One region of the Janthinobacterium sp. 64 genome, then DNA from elsewhere that is predicted to be linked to it. Evidence: predicted binding sites of a transcription regulator. Region 1 holds the regulator's gene; each other region holds the start of a gene.
The links. Region 1 encodes sigma-54, which starts transcription at its own class of promoters, with help from an activator protein. Its sites were predicted from a motif close to TGGCANGNAANCTGCTTT; they were not measured.
Positions count from the first base shown of each region.

Region 2: the regulator sigma-54 is predicted to act here: its motif matches at 1,797-1,814, upstream of CLU91_RS06580 (urease accessory protein UreD).
Region 3: the regulator sigma-54 is predicted to act here: its motif matches at 3,919-3,936, upstream of prpB (methylisocitrate lyase).

Region 1 is NZ_PHUG01000001.1:4,264,925-4,270,979, reverse strand. It holds gene hprK (HPr(Ser) kinase/phosphatase) at 1-157, shown strand, start outside; gene rapZ (RNase adapter RapZ) at 311-1,174, shown strand; gene CLU91_RS18785 (enoyl-CoA hydratase/isomerase family protein) at 1,175-2,260, opposite strand; gene hpf (ribosome hibernation-promoting factor, HPF/YfiA family) at 2,396-2,758, opposite strand; gene CLU91_RS18775 (RNA polymerase factor sigma-54) at 2,828-4,306, opposite strand; gene lptB (LPS export ABC transporter ATP-binding protein) at 4,311-5,066, opposite strand; gene lptA (lipopolysaccharide transport periplasmic protein LptA) at 5,066-5,647, opposite strand; gene lptC (LPS export ABC transporter periplasmic protein LptC) at 5,673-6,055, opposite strand, start outside.
Region 2 is NZ_PHUG01000001.1:1,506,865-1,512,919, forward strand. It holds gene ureC (urease subunit alpha) at 1-203, opposite strand, end outside; gene CLU91_RS06570 (urease subunit beta) at 205-534, opposite strand; gene CLU91_RS06575 (urease subunit gamma) at 556-858, opposite strand; gene CLU91_RS06580 (urease accessory protein UreD) at 900-1,742, opposite strand; gene CLU91_RS06585 (two-component system response regulator) at 1,897-4,107, opposite strand; gene CLU91_RS06590 (sensor histidine kinase) at 4,283-6,055, opposite strand, start outside.
Region 3 is NZ_PHUG01000001.1:1,438,281-1,444,335, forward strand. It holds gene acnD (Fe/S-dependent 2-methylisocitrate dehydratase AcnD) at 1-1,733, opposite strand, end outside; gene prpC (bifunctional 2-methylcitrate synthase/citrate synthase) at 1,745-2,899, opposite strand; gene prpB (methylisocitrate lyase) at 2,969-3,856, opposite strand; gene CLU91_RS06275 (hypothetical protein) at 4,187-4,435, opposite strand; gene CLU91_RS06280 (hypothetical protein) at 4,559-4,795, opposite strand; gene CLU91_RS06285 (MBL fold metallo-hydrolase) at 4,962-5,819, shown strand; gene CLU91_RS06290 (T6SS effector phospholipase Tle3 domain-containing protein) at 5,961-6,055, shown strand, end outside.

The sequences.
Region 1 (6,055 bases):
CTTACCCGTGCGCAAGGTCGTCATCCCCGTCGCCGCCGGCCGCAACATCGCCGTGTTGCTCGAAGCGGCCGTACGCAATACCATTTTGCAACTGCGCGGCATCGATACCTTGCAGGAGTTCATGGAACGGCAGAGGTTAGCAATGAGCGGTGATTAGCAACGTAGGTCGGATTAGCGGTGGCGAAGCCGCCGCGTAATCCGACGACATTGTTGACGTGTGCAGCAAAGAAATACGACAGTCTAAATTGCAATAATTTGTAAAAATCATTGCCTTGGAGCAGAGCGCCGATCTTTATTGTATGATCGGCGTATGCATATCGTCCTTATCACCGGAATATCCGGCTCCGGTAAATCCGTCGCGCTCAATGTGCTGGAAGATACCGGTTACTATTGTGTCGACAACCTGCCACCGGCCTTGCTGCCCAGCTTGGTGCAAACCTTGCTCGACGAAGGCACACCGCAACTGGCCGTCGCCGTCGATGCGCGCAGCGCCGAGTCGCTGGCCAGCTTGCCGCACAATGTGGCCCTGCTGCGCGACCAAGGGCACGACGTCAAAGTCATGTTCCTCACGGCTACCACGCATTCGCTGGTGGCGCGCTTCTCGGAAACGCGGCGCAGCCATCCGCTGTCGCACGAATTGCGTCCGAACCAGAACCCGGCCAGCCGCCGCACCCTGATCGAATGCATCTCGGAAGAACGCGAGCGCCTGTCGGCCATTGAGCAGCTGGGCCATGTGATCGATACGTCGGAACTGAGCGCCAATAAATTGCGCGCCTGGATCAAGGATATCGTCGCCTCCGAACGCGCGCCGCTGACCTTGTTCTTTGAATCGTTCGCCTTCAAGCTGGGCGTGCCGCTGGACGCCGATTTCGTCTTTGACGTGCGGGCCTTGCCCAATCCCTATTACGACCTGGCGCTGCGCCCGCTCGACGGACGCGATGCGCCCGTGATCGCCTTCCTCGACGCGCAGCCGAGCGCGCTGGAGCTGCTGGCCGACATCCGCGCCTTCATCGAAAAATGGTTGCCGTCATTCAAGTCCGACAACCGCAGCTACCTGACGGTGGCCCTCGGTTGCACGGGGGGCCAGCACCGCTCCGTGTACATGGCGGAACGGCTGGCGCAATACTTCGGCCCCAACGAGCGCGTGGTCCTGCGCCACCGCGAGCGTAGCTAGTTAATTCAAGTGGCGCAGCGGATGCGCTTGAGCCGGCCAGACGGGGGCAAAGAAGCGCGCCACCATGGCTGCATCGACCTCGTCCAGGCTGACGGGGTTCCAGCGCGGTGCATTGTCCTTGTCGACCACCAGCGCGCGCACGCCTTCGAGCACTTCGCCATGCGCGAAGTTATGGCGCACCACCGTACGCTCCAGGCGCAGGCAATCGGCCACGCCCAGGTGAGCCCCCCGCTGCAGCAATTCCAGGGTCACCGACATCATCAGGGGCGAACGCAGGCGCATGGCCGCCAGGGCCTTGCCCGCGAACGCGCTGTCGTCCTGCGCCAGCGAGGCCATGATGGCGGCCACGGAAGGCGCGCCGAAGTGGCGGTCCAGCGCCGCGCGCGCGGTGGCCAAAGAAGAAGCCCCCGCCCCGGCCTGGAACGGTGCCGCCAGCGCCTTGATAGCGACCGGCAAGGCCTCGCCCGGCGTCGAGTCGAACAGGGCCAGCAGCGTCCCCATCTGCGCCTCGGGCAGGTAGACATCGGCCAGCCCCGTGTACAGGGCATCGGCCGCGTTGATCGTCAGGCCCGTCAAGCCCAGGTACAGGCCCAGCTGGCCGGCCAGGCGCGACAGGAAATAACTGCCGCCCACGTCCGGGAACAAGCCAATATTGACTTCCGGCATGGCCATGCGCGTGCGGCCCGTGACGATGCGCAGGCGGTTGCCTGGCCCGGCTTGCGCCACGCCCATGCCGCCGCCCATCACCACGCCATCCATCACGGCGATATACGGTTTCGGATAGAAATGAATCACATGATTTAAGGCGTATTCTTCCGTAAAGAAATCTTCCAGCAAGGCACTGCCGCCTTGCGGCGTGGCCAGGCCCGCATCGTAAAAGAAACGGATGTCGCCACCGGCGCACAGGGCTTTTTCGCTGCTGGAACGGATCACCACGGCGTCCACCTGCGGATCGTCGCGCCAGGCCAGCAACGTCGCGCTCAAGGCGCGCACCATCTCCAGCGACAGGGAATTGAAGGCTTTCGGACGGTCGAGCACGATGTGCCCGGTGCGGTTGCGGATGGAGGTCTGGACGAAGTCGCTCATGGCAGGCAGGAAAGAAGTGAAAGTGCAAACATTCTAGCCCTTGCGCGGGGAAGATTGCGTTCGACAGGTACGGGCGCAAAAAAGGGCGCAAGATGTGCGCCCTTAGTTGATCACAACTGCTGGAAGCGGGTGGCCTTAAACGGCGACGACGGCGTCTTCCTCGGAGTTGTCTGGCAGATGCTTGATCGCCTCTTTACCGTGCCCTTGCACTTTGGTTTTGTATTTCATCACTTGCCTATCGAGCTTGTCGATCAGGGTATCGATCGCGGCGTACAGGTCGTGCGCCAGGCTTTCCACATAGACAGTCTTGCCACTCAGACGCAGGTTGACTTCAGCCTTTTGACGTTTTTCTTTCTCTTTGAGGTTATCCACGGTCAGAATCACGGCGATATCGATGACTTGATCGAAATGACGTTTCACGCGCTCCAGCTTCGTTTGTACGTATTCACGGATGGCTGGTGTCACTTCGAGATGATGTCCGCTGATGGTGAGATTCATACACACTCCTAAAGATGATCGGGTTCGTGCGGTCCATCCTGTCCGGCCCGCAGAGGAACCGAAAAAAACTTACAAACACTTACGCAGGCTCACTGGCGGAATTTTCAACGCTTCCCGGTATTTGGCAACAGTACGTCGCGCAATCACCATGCCTTGTTCCCCCAGCATGTCCGCAATCTTACTGTCGGATAAAGGATTTTTAGGGTCTTCTGCTCCTGTCAGTTGCACGATCAATGCCCGTATCGCCGTCGATGACGCTTCGCCCCCCGCTTCGGTGGCGACGTGGCTACCAAAGAAATATTTCAACTCGAACATGCCGTGCGGGGTCAGCATGTACTTTTGAGTTGTTACCCGCGAGATAGTACTCTCGTGTAAACCTAGTGTATCAGCTATTTCACGGAGCACAAGGGGGCGCATGGCAACGGCCCCATGCGAGAAAAAGTTCTTTTGTCTTTCTACTATCGCCTGTGCCACGCGCAGGATGGTGTCGAAGCGCTGGCGCATATTCTTGATCAGCCACTTGGCTTCCTGCAACTGCGCACCCATGGCGCCCTCGCCCTTGCCCTGCTTGAGCAAGTTGGCGTACATGGCGTTGACGCGCAGGCGCGGCATGACGTCATTGTTCAGGGTGACTTGCCAGCCATTGCGCGCGCGCTTGACGACGACATCGGGTACCACGTAATCGGACACATCCGAGGCGAACACGGCGCCCGGATGCGGATTGCACTGGCGAATCACCGTCTGCGCTTCGCGCAAGTCTTCCTCGTCGCAATCGAGGGCTTTTTTCAGCTTGTTGAAATCGCGCTGGGCAAACCAGGCCAGGTGCTTTTCCACGATGACGAGGGCCATGCGCCGCGTCACCATGGCGACGTGCGGCAAACGCTTGATCTGCAGCGCCAGGCATTCGGACGCATTGCGCGCGCCCACGCCGGGCGGATCGAAACTTTGCAGCAGCGACAAGGCCGTGCGCAGTTCGTCGGCGTCGATTTCCAGCTCTTCCGGCAGGCGCGCCAGGATGTCGTCGAGCGACTCTTCCAGGTAGCCATTGTCGTCGAGCGCGTCGATGATCAGCTCGACCAGCGCGCGGTCGCGCAATTCGAGCACCGTCACGCGCATCTGCTCCATCAGGTGCTCGCGCAGGGTGCAGTGATGGGCCTCCAGTTGCGGACGCGAATCCTCATCGTCGGGCGCCTTGCCGCGGCTCGCCTCGCTCCAGTCGCTGTCGCCGCCGTCCGCGGCGGCCGGGCCCTCGCCCGCCTCGCCGTCAAAGGCTTCCGCTTCGGCCGGCGCCGCAGGCGCCTCCTGGCCTGGCGGCTGGGGCGGCGCTTCGGCCGGCGCGGCCGTGGAACTGAGGGCCCCGTCGGACAGCAGGCGCAGCGAATGGTCGAGCGGATCGTCCAGGCGTTCGAGCAAGGGATTGTCCGTCAGCAGTTGCTCTAGTTCCTGGTGCAATTCCAGGGTAGACAATTGCAACAGGCGTATCGATTGCTGCAACTGCGGCGTCAGTGCCAGGTGCTGCGAAGTGCGCAGCTGCAATGATTGTTTCATTGGCTCACATACGGAAGTGTTCGCCCAGATAGACCCGGCGTACCGACTCGTTCGCGATGATGTCGTCGGGGCGTCCCGACGCCAGCACCGAGCCCTGGTTGATGATGTAGGCACGGTCGCAGATACCCAGCGTCTCGCGCACATTATGGTCGGTGATGAGCACACCGATATTGCGCTCCTTCAAGAAGCGCACGATACGCTGGATCTCGATCACGGCGATGGGGTCGACGCCGGCGAACGGCTCGTCGAGCAGCACGAAACGGGGGTCGGTGGCCAGCGCGCGGGCGATTTCCACGCGGCGGCGCTCGCCACCCGACAAGGACAGCGCCTGGTTCTCTCGCAACTTTTCAATTTGCAAGTCGGCCAGCAATTTATCCAGGCGCTCTTCGATCTCGGCCTTCTTCAAAGGACGGCCTTCAACGGTCTGGATTTCCAGCACGGCGCGGATATTGTCTTCCACCGTCAGCTTGCGGAAGACGGACGCTTCCTGCGGCAGATACGACAGGCCCATCTGCGCGCGGCGGTGGATCGGCAGGCGGGAAATGTCCACGCCGCTGATATCGATGCTGCCGCCGTCCGACGGCACCAGGCCGACGATCATGTAGAACGAGGTGGTTTTGCCGGCGCCGTTCGGGCCCAGCAGCCCCACCACTTCGCCGCATTCGACTTGCAGTGAGACATCATGCACGACTTGCCGCTTGCCATAGGTTTTTTGCAGCCCGCGAACGATCAGGGTGCTGCCGCAACGAGTATTGTCCATTATTTCTTTCCTGGCGCGGGCGTGGCCGGCGCTTTCTCCGCCGCCGGTGCCTTGGGCTTCGGCTGGATCACCATGCGCACGCTGCCGCCATCGGGCGTGCTGGTGCCGCTGTCGGAATTTTCCATTGTGAATACTTCCTTACGGCTGTCATACGAGATGAAGGCGCCGTTGGCCACATCGGTCACTTTCGTGCCTTCCAGGCGCGTCAGCTTGGCCTTGGAAAACAGTTTCACCACTTCCGTCTTGTTGTTGTATTCCACGCGCTCCGCTTCGCCTTCCACCCACAGGTCGCCCGCGCCATCGCGCTTCTGGCGGAAGGTGGCCAGCTTGCCGGGATCGGCCCAGAAGGTGATGAACTGGTAGCCTTGCGGGTCTTCCGTGATCAAGGCCCGGCCCGCCTTCATGGTCAGCGTGCCTTTCACCAGCACGACGTCGCCCGTCAGGGTACGCACTTGCTTGACGTCATCGACGTGGCCGCTGCGTGCCGTGATGACGGCTTCCTTCTCGGAATCGGCCTTCTCGGCATGCGCACCTCCCATGATGGCCAGGGACAATACGGTCAACAGCAAGATCTTCTTCATAGTATGGTTTCCTTGTTTCATTCTGTCATTTTGCCGCCGCGGCAGGGCGCGGTTTCGGCGGGAGGACCATGCGCAGCGCATTCTGCACTTCCACCACGCCAGTGGCGTTATTGGCCTTCATGCCGACGCCATTGAGGCGCGAGGCGCCCGTCAGGATATCGACAGGCACGTCCGTTTCCATTCTTTCCTCATCCGGGAATACCGTCAGCGCTTCCGTCCTGACCGTCAGGTTCTGCGCCTTTGGACTGGCCACGCGGTCGATCACGACATTGCGATGCAGTTGCAGCCGGGTATTGTCCTGGTCGATATGCGCCAGTTCCGCATTCATGTTCATCGGCGGCATGCCTGGCGTGAGCTTGCGCACGAAAGGCTGGTCGATATCGGAGGAATCGTCGGCCGGATAATGCG
Region 2 (6,055 bases), 2.8 Mb from region 1:
GTATCCATCACCTCGGCCGCGCAGCGCTGCGACTGGCCCATGCCGTCGCGGATCACCTTGCCGCCGCCGAATTTCACTTCTTCGCCGTAGATCGCATAGTCATGCTCGATCTCGATGAACAGTTCCGTGTCGGCCAGGCGGATGCGGTCGCCCTTGGTGGGGCCGAACATCTCGGCATACGCGCTGCGGGGAATGCTGGCCATCTCAATCCTTTCCCGGTGGTGTGTCTTGCAGTTCGCCCATCACTGCGCCATTGAAGCCGTAGACCTTGCGCTCGCCCGCCAGCGCCACCAGTTCCACCGTGCGCTGCTGGCCCGGCTCGAAACGCACGGCGGTGCCGGCAGTGATGTTCAGGCGCATGCCGTAGGCGCGCCAGCGCTCGAAGGCCAGCGCCGGGTTGACTTCAAAAAAGTGGAAGTGCGAGCCGACCTGTATCGGCCGGTCGCCCCGGTTGGCCACCACCACGGTGGCCGTGGCGCGCCCGGCATTCAAGCTGATTTCGCCTTCTTCCAATTGGTATTCGCCTGGGGTCATGCGGGGCTCCTTCTCAAAAGACTACGGTATCGGGTGGTGCACGGTCACCAGCTTGCTGCCATCGGGGAAGGTCGCTTCCACCTGAATGTCGGGGATCATCTCGGCGATGCCATCCATGACGTCGGCGCGCGAGAGAATTTTTGTCCCGTCCGACATCAGCTGCGCCACCGACTTGCCATCGCGCGCGCCTTCCATGATGGCCGCGCTGATCAGGGCCACCGCTTCCGGATAGTTCAACTTCAAGCCGCGCGCCAGGCGACGTTCGGCCAGCAGCGCGGCCGTAAAAATGAGCAGCTTGTCTTTTTCGCGGGGAGTCAGGTCCATGTTTTTCCTTGTGCTTCTTTCCTGATTAAGTGTTCCAGATGCTAAGTGTTCCAGATGCGGGGCACGACGGCGTCGCGTCCCAGCATGGCGGGGCGCAGCAGCTGCCAGGCGACCAGCATGACGCGGCACGCCGCCTCGCTGTCGCCGCACAGCAGGCGCACCACCACCAGCGATTTCATGTGCGTGGCGCCAAACACGGCGCCGGCCGGCACGCCGATCTCGCGCACGGCCGCCAGCACGGAGGGAGAAACGGGTGCGCCGACGGCGATCAGGGTGGCGCACACCGTGTGCCCCCCAAGGCCCAGCGGGCTGGCCATCAGCGCGCCGCCGGCCGCCAGTACGCCCTGCTCCCACCACAGCAGCTTGCCGCCGCGGCGGATCTGCACCTGCTGGCTGATGCTGCCCGTATTGAAAATTTCTCCCGAGGCGCTGCGCCCCAGGCAGACGATGTCACAGCCGATGTAGCTGGCGTCGACCGCCAGTTCCACCTCGTGGCGCAGGCGCACGCACGCCTGGTCGAAGAAGATGCTTTCCTGCGGCAGCCACTCGATGGCAGCGCCCCTGCCTGCGCGCAGCACGATGTGCTGGCCCGAGACGTGGCCATTCGCGCGGTACCACTTGGCCGCGCCCGGCGACGTGAGCAAGGCATGCGCGCCTGCGCCCACGGTGGCGTCGACGGCCAGCTGGTCGCCACCGACCACGCCGCCGGGTGGATGAATGATGATGGCGTGGCAGACGGCCTCACCTTCCGGATACAGCGGCTTTTGCACGCGCAAGGGGCCGCTGTGCGTACGCTCGACGAGGCGGCTGACGCCATCGTGCAGCGCAAAACCCAGGCGCAAATGCGCCTGCCAGGCGCCGTGCGCGCTGGGCTGTGAAGGCATGGCTGGATGGGGTCTGTCTGGCATGCGGGGCAATCGCGTAAATAAGCGATTACCTAAGCAGGATATGTGCCAGCGTCAGGGGAAGAAAAAGTGAGAATCGTGCACCGCGCAGCAGCGGACGCACCGGCATGGTGCATCTGCCGCACCGCAGCGTTTATGTTGAGGCCACGGCCAGCGTACGCCGTTCGCGCAGCAAGGCCGTGAAGGCTTCGGCGGCCAGGGGGCGGCTGAAAAAATATCCCTGCATTTCATCGCAGCCGTGTTCCGTCAGGAAGTCGACCTGCGCGCGCGTTTCCACACCTTCGGCGATGACGCGCATGTCGAGATTGTGTGCCAGCGAGATGACGGAGCGGGCGATGGCCGCGTCGCTGCTGCTGGTGGTGACGTCGTCGACGAAGGATTTGTCGATCTTCAGCACGTCGATGGGGAAACGCTTCAGGTAGCCCAGGCTGGAATAGCCGGTGCCGAAGTCGTCGAGCGAAATGCCCACGCCGATATCCTTCAGGCGCGTGAGGGCCGCCACGGCCTTGTCCGGATCGCCCATCACCGTGCTTTCCGTGATTTCGATGCCGAGGCAGGCGGGCGCGATGGCGTATTTGCGCAAGACCGCCTCGACGAACGGCACCGTGCGGTCCTGCGCGAACTGTTTGCCGGACAGGTTGACGGCCACCTTGATGCTGCCCAGGCCCGCGTCGTGCCAGGCGCGGATCTGCGCGCAGACGCCTTCGAGCACCCATTCGCCGATGGCCGTGATCAAGCCGTATTCCTCGGCCAGCGCGATGAACAGGCCCGGCGGCACCTTGCCCAGCACCGGATTATCCCAGCGCAGCAAGGCTTCCGCGCCCAGCAGGGCGCCCGTGCGCAAGCACATCTGCGGCTGGTAATGCACTGCGAATTCGTCGCGGCAGATGGCGCCGCGCAGCTGCTGCTGCATCGCCAGGCGGGCGCGGATATCGCTGCCCATGCGCTCCGTGAAGAAGGCGTAATGGTCGCGCCCCATTTCCTTGGCCCGCACCAGGGCCGTGTCGGCGTGGCGCAGCACGTCGTCGAGGCTGTCGCCGTCGGCCGGGCACATGGCGATGCCGATGCTGGTCGTCAGGGCCAGGCGCTCGCCATCGACATTGAGCTCTTCGCGCAAGCCGGCCAGGATGGTTTGCGCCAGCGCCAAGGTCCGGCCCAGCAGGGCATCGTCCTGCAGCAGGATCTGGAATTCGTCGCCGCCCTGGCGCACCACGGTGTCGCCCTCGCGCACGCAGCCGGAGAGGAAACGCGCCACCACTTGCAGCGCCTTGTCGCCCACGGCCTGGCCGTGCGAATCGTTGATGTTCTTGAAGCGGTCCAGGTCCAGGCACATCAGCACCACTTGCTGGCCGTCGCGCACGGCGTTGGCGCGCGCCTGTTCGAAACGCTCGCGCAGCAGCACGCGGTTCGGCAAGCCCGTCAGCGCGTCGTGGTAGGACAGGAAATCGATCAGGTGCTGCTCGGCCTTGCGCTCGCTGATGTCGAGGAACACGCCCACGTAGTTGACGACGGCGCCGTCCGGGCCATGCACGGTGGACACGCTGAGCAGACAGGGGTAGGTGTCGCCGCTCTTGCGCCGCGTCTGCACCTCGCCCGACCAGCAGCCGCTGCTGCGCAAGCCCTGGCGCAGGGCCAGCAGCACCGCTTCGCCCGTGTATTCGGCGTGCAGGCGCATGATGTCCGTGCCCACCACTTCCTGCGCCGCGTAGCCGGTGATGCGTGTAAAAGCGGGATTGGCGGTGACGATGACGCCAGCCGCATCGGTGATCAAAATGGCGTCCTGGGTCGCTTCGAAGACCTGGCCCGACAGGCGCAGCAATTCTTCATTGGCGCGGCGGATCTGCACTTCGCGCGCCAGGGTGCTGGCCACCTGCTCCAGTTCCGCCGTGCGTTCGGCCACTCTGCGCTCCAGGTTGGCGCGCTCCTGCGCCAGCTGCAGCTGCGCCCGCGCCAGGCGCACGTGCGCATCGGTACGGGCGAGGATTTCCTCGGCCTGGAAGGGCTTGGCGATGAAGTCGACGGCGCCCAGCGCAAAGCCGCGCACCTTGTCGTCCGTATCGTACTGGGCCGACAGGAAGATCACCGGCACCTGGCGCAGGGACGGTATCTCCTTCAGACGGCGACAGACTTCAAAGCCGTCGAGACCCGGCATGCGCACGTCGAGCAGGATCAGCTCGGGCGGACGCGCCTGGGCCGTCCACAGGGCCAGTTCACCGTTCGGCGCCTGGCGCACGGCATAACCGGCGCCGCCCAGCAAGTCGCTCAACAGCTTCAGCGAAGCCGGCGTATCTTCAACGATCAGTACTTCGCCCTTCGAATTCACTTCCGAAAAATCGCGGTGCATGTAGCAGTTCTCTCAGCTTTGGATGAGGCGCGGCGGTCGGTTGCCACGCTGGACAAGACATTTCTTTTGCGATGAACTACGTACTATCATCATAATCTTTATTGCAATTTAGCACCATCCATCCACGGCACTTAGTCCGTCTTTTCAGCGAATCCGATGTTGTCAGCCCACACTTTCAAGTATGCGCCAGCGCGCCCTCGCTCTCCAGCAAGACGCACAGCTGACGGTACTGGTGCTGGTCTAGCATGGCCTGCAGCGGCACCAGCAACGGCGCCGCTGCCGCCGGCAGGGCCGCCAGCAGCTGCGCCACCCTGGCCAGGTTCAATTCGCGCAGCGCCACCAGCAAGGCGGCGCGCTCTTCTCCCGTCAGCAGCAGCAAGTCTTGCGCCTGCAGTGCCGGCAGCACTGCCGCCTGCGCCGGCATGGCCGGCGGCGCGGGAGCCTGCAGTGGCGCCTGCGCCGCCTGCGCGGGTATGCTGAAACGGAAGGTGGCGCCCTGCCCCGGCGTCGATTCGACCGTCAGTTCGCCTTTCATCAACTGCACGAACTCGCGCGAAATGGCCAGACCCAGGCCCGTGCCATCCTTCGGTCCCGCGCTGTCGGCCTGCACGAAGGGCTCAAAAATGCGCTGCTGGTCTTCCGGCGCGATGCCGATGCCCGTATCGCTGACGGCGAACGACAGCATCCATAGCCCGCCATCGCGCCGCTCGCCGCGCACGCGCAGGGTGACCTCGCCGCCGCCGGCGAACTTGACGGCATTCGACATCAGATTCAGCAGTACCTGGCGCAGGCGCGTCGCGTCGAGCAGCACCGCCGCCGGCAGGTCCGCACAATCGAGGCGCAGGGCCAGCCCCTGCTGCTCAGCGCGCATGCCCAGCATGTCCATCACCTCCTGCAACAGGGGCGCCAGCGCCACCACGGCCGTCTGCGCCTGCAGGTGCCCCGCCTCGCCCTTCGACAGTTCGAGGATTTCATTGATCAGGGTGAGCAAATGATTGCCGGAGCGGTGGATGATGGCCAGGTTGCGCTTTTCATCGTCCTGCATGTTGGGCGAGGCGGCCATCAGGCGCGAAAAACCGATCACGGAATTCAAGGGCGTGCGCAGTTCATGGCTCATGTTCGCCAGGAAGGTGCTCTTGGCGCGGTTCGCGGCCTGCGCCTGGCTGACGGCCACCGACAGGGCGCTCGTGCGCTCGGCCACCAGTTCTTCCAGGTGGTGGCGGTGGCGCAGCAGTTCCAGTTCGGCCTCGCGGTGCGCCGTGATGTCGTAGTTCGAGCCCACCAGGCGCATCGGCAAGCCGCGCCCGTCGCGGAAGATCACGGCATCGGCCTTGATGTAGCGGATGGCGCCATCGGGCCACAGGATGCGGTACTCGTGCGTGAAGGCCTGGCCGGCGCCCAGCGCGGCGCGCAGGGCCTCCTTGGCCGCCGGCACGTCGTCCGGCACCAGCGCCGCGCGCCAGATCGCCGCCGGCGACATGCTGCTGGCCGCATCGGCCTTGAACTGCGCGTACATCTGTTCATCCCATTGCAATGCGTCGCTGCTGACGCTCCAGTCCCAGATGCCGATGCTGGCCGCGCCCGTCGCCATCTGCACGCGCTCCTCGCTGCGCTGCAGGGCGCGGTAGCGGCTGTCGAGCAGCGCCACCATGTCGCGGATGGAGCGGTACAAGGTGCGCAGTTCGCCCAGGAACCACGCTTTCGGCTGCGTGCCGAATGCTTCTCCCTGCCCCGCCTCGACACCGGCCGCATACTGGCCGATGGCCTTCAACGGCTTGAGCATCAGGCACCACATGAGCAGCCAGATGCTGGCCACCAGGATGACGTCGAGCGCCACGATCATGGCGCCGATGCCCAGCGCGCGCTGCCGCAGCTGCGCGTGCAGCAGGGCCGGCGTGGCATACACGGCCACGCTGCCGATGACTTGTCCGCCCATCGTCACGGGGCG
Region 3 (6,055 bases), 2.8 Mb from region 1:
AACTGCTCCGGCTTGACGCTGGAAGCGACGATGGCGTCGATTTCCTCGTCGGACGGCCAGATATCCTTCAGCAGAATCGCCTTGCCATCGGCATCATGGCCCAGCACATCCTTCTCGATATCGAAGCGGATGGTACCGGCGATCGCATACGCCACCACCAGCGGCGGCGAGGCGAGGAAAGCCTGTTTCGCGTACGGGTGGATGCGGCCGTCGAAGTTGCGGTTGCCCGACAAAACGGCCGTGGCGTACAGGTCGCGCGACACCACTTCATCCTGGATCACGGGGTCGAGCGCGCCCGACATGCCGTTGCACGAGGTGCAGGCGAAAGCCACGACGCCAAAGCCCAGTGTTTCGAGCTCGGTCATCAGGCCCGCTTCCTGCAGATACAGTTCCACGGTTTTCGAGCCGGGCGCCAACGACGATTTCACCCAAGGCTTGCGGGTCAGGCCGAGGCGGTTCGCATTGCGCGCGATCAGGCCGGCGGCGATCATGTTGCGCGGGTTGTTCGTGTTGGTGCAGCTGGTAATGGCCGCGATGATGACGGCGCCGTCCGGCATCTTGCCCGGCTCGTTTTCCACCACGCCGGAAATGCCGCGTGCAGCCAGTTCGGACGTCGGCACACGGTTGTGCGGATTCGACGGTCCGGCGATGTTGCGCACCACAGACGACAGGTCAAACGTCAATACGCGCTCGTACTCGGCGTCGACCAGGCTGTCGGCCCACAGGCCAGTCTCTTTGGCGTACAGCTCCACCAGTTTCACCAGTTCGTCGTCGCGGCCCGTCAGTTTCAGATACTTGATGGTTTGCGCATCGATGTAGAACATGGCGGCCGTGGCGCCAAATTCCGGCGCCATATTGGAAATCGTGGCGCGGTCGCCCAGGGTCAGGTGCGACGCGCCCTCGCCAAAGAATTCCAGGTAGGACGAGACGACCTTTTGCTTGCGCAAAAATTCCGTCAGCGCCAGCACGGTATCGGTGGCCGTGATGCCCGGCTGCGGTTTACCCGTCAGCTTGACGCCGATGATGTCGGGCAAACGCATCCACGAAGCGCGGCCCAGCATCACGCTTTCCGCTTCCAGGCCGCCCACGCCGATGGCGATCACGCCCAGCGCATCGACCATCGGCGTATGCGAATCCGTGCCGACCAGGGTATCGGGATAGGCCACGCCATTTTGCACCTGGATCACGGGCGACATGCGCTCGAGGTTAATCTGGTGCAGGATGCCGTTGCCCGGCGGGATCACGTCGACGTTTTTAAACGCCTTCTTGGTCCAGTCGATGAAGTCGAAACGGTCTTCATTGCGGCGGTCTTCGATGGCGCGGTTCTTGGCGAAGGCATCGGGGTCGAAACCGCCGCATTCGACGGCCAGCGAATGGTCGACCACCAACTGCGTCGGCACGACGGGGTTGACGAGGGCCGGGTCGCCGCCCTGGGCAGCGATGGCGTCGCGCAAGCCGGCCAGGTCGACCAGGGCCGTCTGGCCCAGGATGTCATGGCAGACGACGCGGGCGGGGAACCACGGAAAATCGAGGTCGCGCCGGCGTTCGATGAACTGGCTCAGCGAAGCATTCAACGTCGCCGGGTCGCAGCGGCGCACGAGGTTTTCGGCCAGCACGCGCGAGGTATAGGGCAAGGTGGCGTAGGCGCCTGGCTGGATCGCATCGACGGCGGCGCGCGTGTCGAAATAGTCCAGCCCTGTTCCCGGCAAGGCCTTGCGGTGCAGTGTGTTCATATTAGGGGTCATTATTTGCGGTCCTTGATCGGCACGAATTCCAGGTCTTCCGGGCCCACGTAGTTGGCGCTCGGGCGGATGATCTTGTTGTCGATGCGCTGCTCGATGATGTGGGCGGCCCAGCCCGAGGTGCGCGAGATGACGAACAGCGGCGTAAACATCGCCGTCGGCACGCCCATCATGTGGTAGGACACGGCCGAGAACCAGTCCAGGTTCGGGAACATGTTCTTGATTTCCCACATGACCGATTCCAGGCGCTCGGCGATGTCGAACATTTTCGTGGAACCGGCTTCCTGCGACAGCGAACGGGCCACTTCCTTGATGACGACGTTGCGCGGATCGGAAATCGTGTAGACGGGGTGGCCGAAGCCGATCACCACTTCCTTGTTGGCGACGCGCTCGCGGATATCGGCTTCCGCTTCGTCCGGGTTGTCGTAGCGTTTCTGGATGTCCAGCGCCACTTCGTTCGCGCCGCCGTGTTTCGGGCCGCGCAGCGCGCCGATGGCGCCCGTGATGGCCGAGTGGATGTCCGACCCCGTGCCGGCGATGACGCGGCTGGTGAAGGTCGAAGCATTGAATTCGTGTTCTGCGTACAGGATCAAGGACGTGTGCATGGCCTTTTCCCACGACGCCGACGGTTTTTCGCCATGCAGCAGGTGCAGGAAGTGGCCGCCGATCGAGTCGTCGTCCGTTTCCACTTCGATGCGCTTGCCGTTATGGCTGTAGTGGTACCAGTACAGCAGCATGGAGCCGAACGACGCCATCAGGCGGTCGGCGATGTCCCGCGCGCCGGGCGCGTTATGATCGTCTTTTTCCGGCAGGGTGCAGCCCAGCACGGACACGCCCGTGCGCATCACGTCCATCGGGTGGGCCGCGGCCGGCAGCGCTTCCAGCGCCAGCTTCACGGCCGACGGCAAGCCGCGCAAGGATTTCAGTTTGGCCTTGTAGCCTTTCAGTTCGGCGGACGTCGGCAGCTTGCCGTGCACCAGCAGGTAGGCGATTTCCTCGAACTCGCAGCTGTCGGCCACGTCCAGGATGTCATAGCCGCGATAGTGCAAATCGTTGCCGGTCTTGCCGACCGAGCACAGCGCCGTATTGCCGGCGGTGACGCCGGACAGGGCGACGGATTTTTTAGGCTTGAAAGTGGCGGCTTGCGGTGCGTTCATTGATTTCTCCAAAAATTGACTAGTCTCGGTTGCATCACTGCGGGGCCGGCATGCGGCCCCTGCGTCTGTTTATTTCTTTTGCGCGGCGAACAGCGCGTCGAGCTTTTGCTCGAAGTCGTGGTAATTGATCGATTCATACAGCTCCATGCGCGTCTGCATGGTGTCGACGACGTTCTTTTGCGTGCCGTCGCGGCGCAGCGCCTGGTAGACGTTCTCCGCCGCCTTGTTCATGGCGCGGAAAGCGGACAGCGGATACAGGGCCAGGCCCACGTGGGCGCTGCGTAATTCGTCCAGCGTGAACAGCGGCGTGGAACCGAATTCCGTGATGTTGGCCAGGATAGGCACGTTGACGGCCTTGGCGAAGGTGGCGTACATGTCCAGATCCGTGATGGCTTCCGGGAAGATCATGTCGGCGCCCGCTTCGACGCAGGCGACGGCGCGTTCCAAAGCCGATTCCAGGCCATCGACGGCCAGCGCATCGGTGCGCGCCATGATGACGAAGTTCGGGTCCGTGCGCGCATCGACGGCCGCCTTGATGCGGTCGACCATTTCTTCCTTGCTCACGATTTCCTTGCCAGGACGGTGACCGCAGCGCTTGGCGCCCACCTGGTCTTCGATATGCAGGCCGGCCGCGCCGAACTTGATCATCGATTTCACGGTGCGCGCCACGTTGAAGGCGGACGAACCGAAACCCGTGTCGGCATCGACCAGCAGCGGCAGGTCGCACACGTCGGTGATGCGGCGGATATCGGTCAGCACGTCGTCCAGGCTGGAAATGCCCAGGTCGGGCAAGCCCAGCGAGCCGGCCGCGACACCGCCGCCGGACAAATAAATGGCTTTGTAACCGGCGCGCTTGGCCAGCAAGGCGTGGTTGGCGTTGATGGCGCCGACGACTTGCAACGGGGATTCTTCCTGGACGGCCTTGCGGAATGCGGCACCTGCGGAGTATTGAGTCATGTGTTCACCTTATGGGTTTCGGATGGTCCCGAATGTTTCACGGAGTGGCTATGAGCATCACTATTGCAAATGCCGTGCCAGCACCGCACACCCCGGCCGGAAAATGCGCTACGACACAGTGAAAACCAGGGAAAATGGCCATGCAGCAGCGCTGCACGCGCTGTCACGCACGGGAACAGCGATGTCACGATTGAGATCAGAAATGTTTCAAATATGTTTCAATCATTCCATTTGAAACACTGAAACATGAAACAGGTGAGACTGCCGCCGGGCGCGCACATAAAAAAACAGCCGGCGGGCGCCGGCTGAGAGTGATGTTACGAGCTAAAACTAGGCCAGCCGCACCAGCGGATTGGCGATGATGTTGTCGATCTGGCGCACGGCTTCTTCGCAGGCGGCGGCAATGGCGCCGTCCTCGTCGTCGCGCACGAATTGCATGGTCGAGCCTTCGAATACTTCCAGGCCTTCCGCGGTGGCGCGTTCGATGTCGCAACTCGCCGACCATTTGCCATCGGTGGTGGGCACGGCCAGGGGAACGATTTCCCAGCCTTTATAGTGAATTTTAGAACTGCTATCCATGGGGTGCCTCCTTGGTGACTGACTCAATAGTGGAAATCGTAGCATGAAGCGCGACTGGCAGCGACGTGTTTCACGCGCCAGTGGTAGTCAGGCTCACTTTCGGGCTAAACGATTTACGCTCGCTCAAGGGCGCAGCAGATTATCCACTTCCGTCTTCGCTACTTCCAGGCCAGCCGTGCAAGCCGTCTCGGGCGCCGCATAGCCGCCCAGGGTGCGGCTGCGCGTGATCGCCTGCGCCTCGGGTTCACCTTCGCGCTGCAGGCGGTAGGTAAAATCCCATAAATCGTCGTTGTCCTTTTGCGGGGTCACGGAAATCGTAAAACCGCGGTACTGTTCGCTGCGTGCAGTGATATCGTTCATGAATTCCTCCTTGGAAGAATGAGGTTACCATGCTGCAAGCGCCAGGGTGCGCACGACTGCCGCGCACTCCTTATCTGTTTTTCGCATGTTCAATGTCAATTCTCAGCATTTTTTTAGCGTACTCTGGCGATATAATGCCTTTCCCTGTCCGCCCTTTGCCGCCGTGATGACTCCACAAATCCAAGCTTTCTTCGACCCCGCCACCGCCACCGTCACCTATGTTGTCTACGAGGCCGATGGCCGTGACTGCGCCATCATCGATTCCGTGCTCGACTACGATCCGAAGGCGGGCCGCACCTCGACCGCCTCGGCCGACAAGGTGATCGCCTTCGTGCGCGAACACGGCTTGCAGTGCCGCTGGCTGCTGGAAACCCACGCGCATGCCGACCACTTGTCCGCCGCGCCCTACCTGCAGCAGCAGCTGGGCGGCGACGTGGCCATCGGCGCCGCCATCCAGACGGTGCAGCAGGCGTTCGCGGCCGTCTACCATCAGGACGGCGCCAGGGCCGACGGCTCGCAGTTCGACCAGCTGTTCGCGCCCGACCAGGTGTTTCATATTGGCAAGCTGGAAGTGCGCGCCCTGCACGTGCCCGGCCATACGCCGGCCGACCTGGCTTACCAGATCGGCGACGCCGTTTTCGTCGGCGACACCCTGTTCATGCCGGACGTGGGCTCGGCCCGCTGCGATTTCCCCGGCGGCTCCGCCTCCCTGCTGTACCGCTCCGTGCAGCGCCTGCTGGCGCTGCCGCCGCAAACGCGGCTGTTCATGTGCCACGACTACCCGCCCAACGGCCGCGCGCCGCGCTGGGAAGTGACGGTGGCCGAACAACGGGCCAGCAATATCCACTTGCGCGACGGCATTACGGAAGTACAGTTCGTGGCCATGCGCACGGGACGCGACGCCACGCTCGACATGCCGACATTGATCCTGCCCGCCATCCAGGTCAACATCAATGCGGGCAAGCTGCCCGAACCGGAAGACAACGGCGTGCGCTACCTCAAAATACCGCTGAACGCGATCTGATTGCCCTGGGCACTCCCCGCCCCTCGCACCTCCTTTCTTGATACCACGCAAGTTTCACCCCGGGCAATCCGCATACAGTGCAGATTGCCCGGGCTTGCTTGGGCGCCGCCTTTTCCTGCTTGACGCTGACGGAGCGCCCGCATGTCGCCCGACCCTACGCTCGATACCAATTGCATGCTGCTCGCCGAAGCCGAAGGCACGACCTTGTTCAGCCATGCGCTGCTCAAGGCCGTCAC